Regions from separate parts of the Myceligenerans cantabricum genome, predicted to be linked through region 2. Evidence: predicted binding sites of a transcription regulator. Region 2 holds the regulator's gene; the other holds the start of a gene.
What was found. Region 2 encodes HspR, which represses chaperone genes until heat shock. Its sites were predicted from a motif close to AAGTTGAGTCNNNNNGACTCAACTT; they were not measured.
Positions count from the first base shown of each region.

Region 1 (3,403 bases), on a different contig from region 2:
CCGAGTCCAGCCAGCCGGCGCGGACAGGGACCGGGAGGTCCGGCTTCCACCGCAGGTCGAAGTTCCACTCGCCGCCGTGGTCCTGGTGCATGGCCGCGGCGTAGTCCTCGCCCAGCGCGCTGACCCGGGCGCGGGGCGCGGCGGCGCCGATCCCGCGCAGGAGGCGCGACGTCACGACACGGTTGAACCACCCGCTGTTCAGCGCGAACCACGGCGAGTTCAGCACGATGCCGACGACGGCGCCCGGCCGCGCGTCCGCCCACAGCGAGCCGACGAGGCCGCCGGTGGAGTGGCCCAGCAGCACGATCCGGTCATGTCCCTCCGTGTGCACCGCCTGCGCCGCGGCGTCGAGGTCGGCGGCGTGCTCGTGGATCGCCGGGACGGTGGTCGCGTCGTCGCCGTCGCGCAGCGATCGCCCGTATCCCCGCAGGTCGATCGCGTAGAACGGGTAGCCGGCCGCGGCCAGGTGCTCGGCCACGTGCGCCTGGAAGAAGTAGTCGACGAAGCCGTGCACGTAGAGGATCGCGGGCTTGCCGCTCGTCGCGCTCGCGGGGGTCACGTGCCGGACGAGCGTCGCCGGGCGGGCGTCGCCGGGCACGGTCAGCGGCCGCGACTCGAAGCCGGCGCCGAGGACGTCGGGGGACCAGGTGCTCATCGGGCGGCTCCGTTGCGGCAGGGACGATGACTGCGGTGATTCTAGTCGTGCCGGGTGTCCCTGCCCCGCGGCGGGATGCTCGGTGGGTGCGGTGGGTGCGGTGGGTGCGGTGGGTGCGGTGGGTAGGGCTGCGGCCACGGCGCCGGGCCGGCGGGTGGGCCGTCGTCGTCCCTCGTGCGGACGCGGAGCGCCTGCCACACGACGATCGCGAGGAGCAGCAGGATCACGAGGCCACCGAGGCCGATGACGACGACGAGCCAGTCCGGGACGCCTGACGTCGTGCCGTCCTGGTCCGTCGCGGCAGCGTCCGGCGACGGCGCCGCCGGGTCGACGGCGGAGCCGCGCGCCCGGATCTCGTACCGGCTGCCCAGCGGCGGGTCCCAGTGCACGGTGTTCCCGGCGATCGTGCCGTTCGACTCGGTGACCGGGCCGGGGAACGAGACGTCGATGACGACGTCGACGTCGTCGAGCGACGCGCCCCTGCTCAGCCCCAGCCCGTCGGCGGTGAGGTCGAGCGAGCCCGACACCACGTACTCGTCCCCCTCGCGGACGACGTTCACCGGGAGGCTCGTCGCCGTGCTCACCTGGTCGATGCCGAGCTCGCCGTAGACGTAGCGCTCGCCGGTGTACCCTTCCGCGGCCCAGTCCTCGACACGGGTCGCGGTGTCGGCGGGGTCGTTGCCCCGGACCAGGGCGTCGATGAAGTCGTCGGCAGACCGGCCGGTGTTCTCCAGGACCTCGTCCTCGACGCCGAGGGTCAGGCTGGGGCGCGCGACGTCGTCGGGCTCGAGGTCCAGCTCCAGGCCCATCCGGACGCACCCGGACAGCGCGAGCGTGAGGGCGACGGCGGCCACGGCGGCGAGACGGCGAGCGGTTCTCGGGCGACGGGTCACGCGGGCCAGTGTGCCGCAGGACGACGTGGGGCTAAAGTTGAGCGGAATAGGCTCAACTTTGAGATAGTTGGCCGGGGAGAGACGACAGCGGACGGAGGACCCATGGACACCAAGTTCACGACCAGGTCGCAGGAGGCGATCGGAGACGCGTTGCAGACCGCGTCGGCGGGGGGCAACCCACAGCTCGAACCGGTCCATCTCCTCGGCGCGCTCCTGGCACAGCAGGGCGGCGTCGCCGCGGGCCTGCTCGAGGCCGTCGGCGCCGACACGGCCGCGGTCGGACGGCGCACACGCGCCGCACTCGTCGCGCTGCCGCAGGTCAGCGGCGACAGCACGGCCCAGCCGGGCGCGAGCCGCGCCATGGCCACCGTGCTCGACCTGGCCGGCAAGGAGGCCCAGGCGCTCGGCGACGAGTACGTCTCCACCGAGCACCTTCTCATCGGTCTCTCCGCCGGGCAGTCGCCCGCCGCGCAGATCCTGTCCGACGCCGGAGCGGGCGCGGACTCGCTGCGTGCCGCGCTGCCCGCCGTCCGCGGCTCCGGCCGTGTCACCAGCCCGCATCCCGAAGGCACCTACCAGGCCCTGGAGAAGTACGGCACCGACCTCACCGAGCGCGCCCGGGACGGTGCCCTCGACCCGGTGATCGGGCGTGACTCCGAGATCCGGCGTGTCATCCAGGTGCTCTCCCGGCGCACGAAGAACAACCCCGTGCTGATCGGTGAGCCCGGCGTCGGCAAGACCGCCGTCGTCGAAGGGCTCGCACAGCGCATCGTCGACGGCGACGTCCCCGAGTCCCTCAAGGGAAAGCGCCTCGTCGCGCTCGACCTCGCCGGCATGGTCGCCGGCGCCAAGTACCGGGGCGAGTTCGAGGAGCGGCTCAAGGCCGTCCTCGACGAGATCACCGCGTCGGACGGCGAGGTCGTCACGTTCATCGACGAGCTGCACACCGTGGTCGGCGCCGGAGCGGGCGGCGAGGGGGCCATGGACGCGGGCAACATGCTCAAGCCGATGCTGGCCCGGGGCGAGCTGCGCATGGTCGGCGCGACCACGCTCGACGAGTACCGCGAGAACGTCGAGAAGGACCCGGCCCTCGAACGCCGGTTCCAGCAGGTGTTCGTCGGCGAGCCGTCGGTGGAGGACGCCGTGGCGATCCTGCGCGGGCTCAAGGAACGCTACGAGGCCCACCACAAGGTGACCATCGCGGACAACGCGCTCGTCGCCGCGGCAGCGCTCTCCGACCGCTACATCACGGGACGCCAGCTCCCCGACAAGGCGATCGACCTGGTCGACGAGGCCGCCTCCCGCCTGCGCATGGAGCTCGACTCCTCCCCCGTGGAGATCGACGAGCTGCAGCGGGCCGTCACCCGGCTGGAGATGGAGGAGGTGGTGCTCAGCGAGTCCGAGGACGCCGCGTCGCGCGACCGCCTCGACAGGCTCCGGGCGGACCTCGCGGACAAGCGCGAGGCTCTCGCGTCCCTCACCGCGCGCTGGGAGTCGGAGAAGTCCGGCCGGAACCTCGTCGGCGACCTGCGCGCGCGCCTGGACCAGCTGCGCACCGACGCCGACCGTGCCGAGCGCGAGGGCCGCTACGAGGACGCGGGGCGCCTGCGGTTCGGCGAGATGCCGCTCGTGGAGAAGCAGATCGCCGACGCCGAGGAGGCCGAGGAGTCCGAGGGCCGGGACGAGCTCGTCCGGGACGAGACGCCGCTGGTCGCGGACAAGGTCTCCGCGGACGAGGTCGCCGAGGTCGTGTCCGCGTGGACCGGCATCCCCGCCGGCCGGCTGCTCCAGGGCGAGCAGGAGAAGCTCCTGCACATGGAGGACGTGCTCGGCGAGCGGCTGATCGGCCAGACGT
Region 1 is NZ_BAAHAJ010000013.1:205,526-208,928, forward strand. Features, by position in the region: gene ACYU96_RS18075 (alpha/beta hydrolase) at 1-655, opposite strand, end outside; gene ACYU96_RS18080 (LppM family (lipo)protein) at 697-1,548, opposite strand; gene clpB (ATP-dependent chaperone ClpB) at 1,651-3,403, shown strand, end outside.
Region 1: the regulator HspR is predicted to act here: its motif matches at 1,583-1,607, upstream of clpB (ATP-dependent chaperone ClpB).

Region 2 (3,403 bases):
GACGACCTCGACACGTGGCAGCGCCTCGCCCGGTCCGCAGCGATCGGACGCACGCTGCACCAGGTCTTCGGCGAGGGGCACCCCATGGCCGCCATCAGCGACGCCACCTACGCGGTGCTGTGCGAGCGCGGCCCGGCGACCGCCGACATGGGGCACGCGCTGCGTCGCGTCGTCGAGCGCAACGCCGAGGTGCTGGGCCTGACCGCAGAGGTGCGGCGCCCGACCCGGGTCTGGCTGGAACGCCTCCCGGACACGCACGAGGCGGCCCTGATGCTGCTGACACACCTGAGCCGCTGAGCCGGGAGGGACCGCGCGGTCTGGCACCGCGTGGTCAGCACGTCTCGCGCTCAGGTGGTCAGGCGGTCGCTCAGCCCTGCGCGCGCGACGATCAGGCAGTCTCGAACGTGAGGCAGTCCGCGTGGCCAGGGTCCTCAGGGCCCGCACCGACGCGGATCGAGCTGGCCGTGCACTCCAGGTGCTGGTTGTGTGCGCACTCGCCCCGCTGGCACGCACCGACGTGGGCGATGACCTTCTCCAGGCCGCCCTTGTCGCTCAGCGGGATGAACGTCGCGCAGGCGGCGTCGCCAGAACGCCCGGCGATGGTCACCGCCCCGGCGTGACAGCCGTGGTCGTGGTTGTATCCGCAGCCGTCGACCGAGCACTCGGCGACCTCGGGCATCTCCATCAAAGTGCTCATGCTTGTCTCCCCGGTCCGTCGGTACGCCCGAGAGACTCCCCGGGCACTCCCGTGGTTACCCGGCCAACATATTCCAGAATCTCGTGACCGTACAGCCAGGAAAGCCTTACCTGAACATTTCCCGGCGCGATTTCCGGGCAGCTTTACTTAAGAAATAGTTGCATCAGGGAAATCACCGGCGGTCGGCCCGGTGCGGCCGCCAGAGCACAAGCGCGCCGGACGTCCTCGCGCGCCGTCCCCCCTCGGCCCGTTCCACCACCGCTTCCTCGACGTAGACCTCGCCACGCCGCACGCGACGCCCCCGCGGCACCACGACCACGTCACCGCTCGGCCCCGCGGCGAAGACCCGTCCCGTCTGCTGCAGCTGGACCAGCGCCTCGTGGAGCCGCTCCTCCAGCATCGACACATGGGCCTCGAGGTCGAGGATGCGCTTGATGCCCGCGAGGTTGACGCCGTCGCCCTGGGCGAGCTCCTGGACCTGCCGCAGCCGGGCGACGTCCCGCCGGGAGTAGCGGCGGCCCCGGCCGCGCGTGCGCCGGGGCACGACCAGCCCCAGCCGGTCGTACTGCCGCAGCGTCTGAGCGTGCATCCCGGCGAGCTCGGCCGCCTGGGACACGGTCAGCACGGGTGCGTCGTCGGCCGCCATGGGGACCTCCTCTGCCCTCGCGGATCGTGTATCGAGCCAGGCTACCCGGGCCGGGCGGACGCCCGGCCGGTGCGGCCGACGTACGGCTCCTCCTCGTCTACTCTTCGGCCCGCGCCACCAGGTCGGCACGCGGATCGGTACCGTCGTTCGCGGCCGTGAACGCGTTCAGCGCGTCCTTGGCCTTCTTGCTCAGCTTCTGCGGCACGACGACCTGCACGGTCACGAGCAGGTCTCCCGTCGTGCGCGCGGTGCGGACGCCGCGGCCCTTGGCCCGCAGCACCTTGCCCGACGGCGTCCCGGCAGGCAGCTTCAGCTTCACGGTCTCGCCCGACGGCGTCGGGACCTCCACCGTGGCGCCCAGCGTCGCCTCCGGAAACGTCACCGGCAGCGTGAGGCGCACGTTCGCGCCGTCGAGCGTGAACACCGGGTGTGCCGTGACGTGCACGATGACCAGGAGGTCCCCGGCCTCGCCGCCACCGGCGCCGGGCCGGCCCTTGCCGCGCAGCCGGATCTTCTGCCCGTCGTTGACGCCGGCGGGAATCCGCACGGTGAGCTTGCGGCCGTCGACCATCAGGTCGACCGTCGCACCCTCCAGGGCGGTGCGGAACGGCACCGTGGTGGCCGCCTGGACGTCCGAGCCGCGCGCCGGCGCGCGGAACCCTGCGGGTGCGCCGCCGCCCCCGAACATGCCCCCGAGGATGTCCTCGAAGCCCGGGCCGCCCTGAGCGGCCCCGGGGCCCGTCTGCGTGTACCGCATGCGCGGCCCGGCGCCCCCGCCACCGCCGAACATCGCCCCGAGGATGTCCTCGAAGCCGCTGGCGCTGCCGCCGCCGGGACCGGCGTTGAAGCGGGCGCCGCCGGCCATGGCGCGGATCGCGTCGTACTGCCGGCGCTGCTCAGGGTCGGAGAGCACCGCGTACGCCTCACCGATGGCCTTGAACCTCGACTCGGCCTGCTCGTCGCCCTGGTTCTGGTCCGGGTGGTAGGTCCGGGCCAGCTTGCGGTAGGCCTTCTTGATCGTCGCGTCGTCGGCGTCCTTGGGGACGCCGAGCTCGGCGTAGAAGTCCTTCTCCATCCAGTCCTGACCGGTCACGGCACCTCTTCTCTCCGTGTGAGTGGGGTGTTCGGCGCGGTGGCCGCCTTCGCGGTGGACGCGCCGAACACTCCGCTCACCACGCCGCTGTCACTCGGGGCCGACGACGCCGACGCGCGCCGCACGCACGACCTTCTCGCCGATCCGGTACCCGGGTTCGACGACGAGGCTCACCGTGGTGCTGGTCGCCTCGGCGTCGGTGTTGTGCATGAGTGCATCATGCACCTGCGGGTCGAACTCCTCGCCCACCTGGCCGAACCGCGCCACGCCGAACTTGGCGAGGGACTGGTCCAGCTTCTCCGCGATGGCCGCCATCGGACCGCTCAGCTCGCCGTGCTGCTTCGCCCGCTCGACGTCGTCGAGCACGGGGAGCAGCGCCGCCAGGACGTCCTGGACGCCCCGGTCCCGCGCGGCCTCCTGGTCGCGCAGGGCGCGGTTGCGGTAGTTGGTGAAGCTCGCACGCTCCCGCTGCAGCGCGTCGAGATGCCGTGCCGCCTCCGCCTTGGCGTCGAGCACGGCGGCGCTCTCCCCGGCCTCGGCGGACGGCTCGAAGTCGAGCGCGTCCAGCGGGTCGGCCGGAGCCGCGTCGTCGCCGGACCCGGCCTCGGCGGCGCCGCCCTGGGCATCGGACCCTGCGTCCGGTGCCGTACGCGGCGTCCCCGCCTCCGGGTCGACCTTGCGCTTGTCGGTGAACTCGAAGGGGCGCCCGCCCGAGCTCTCCGAGCCCTGGGGCTCCGGCTCGGGCGAGGCCTGCGGTGTCTGCTCGCTCACTTCTTGTCGCTCTCGTCGTCCACGATCTCGGCGTCGACGACGTCGTCGTCGGCGGCCGCCGGCTTCGGCTCGTCCGCCGGAGCACCGTCGGCACCCGGCTGGCCGCCCTCGGACTCTGCCGCGGCGTAGAGTGCCTGGCCGATCTTCTGGGACGAGACCCCGAGCTTCTCGTAGGCGGACTTGACGGCCTCGGCGT
Region 2 is NZ_BAAHAJ010000011.1:402,631-406,033, forward strand. Features, by position in the region: gene ACYU96_RS16415 (hypothetical protein) at 1-297, shown strand, start outside; gene ACYU96_RS16420 (DUF1540 domain-containing protein) at 389-697, opposite strand; gene ACYU96_RS16425 (heat shock protein transcriptional repressor HspR) at 870-1,343, opposite strand; gene ACYU96_RS16430 (DnaJ C-terminal domain-containing protein) at 1,441-2,436, opposite strand; gene grpE (nucleotide exchange factor GrpE) at 2,527-3,207, opposite strand; gene dnaK (molecular chaperone DnaK) at 3,204-3,403, opposite strand, start outside.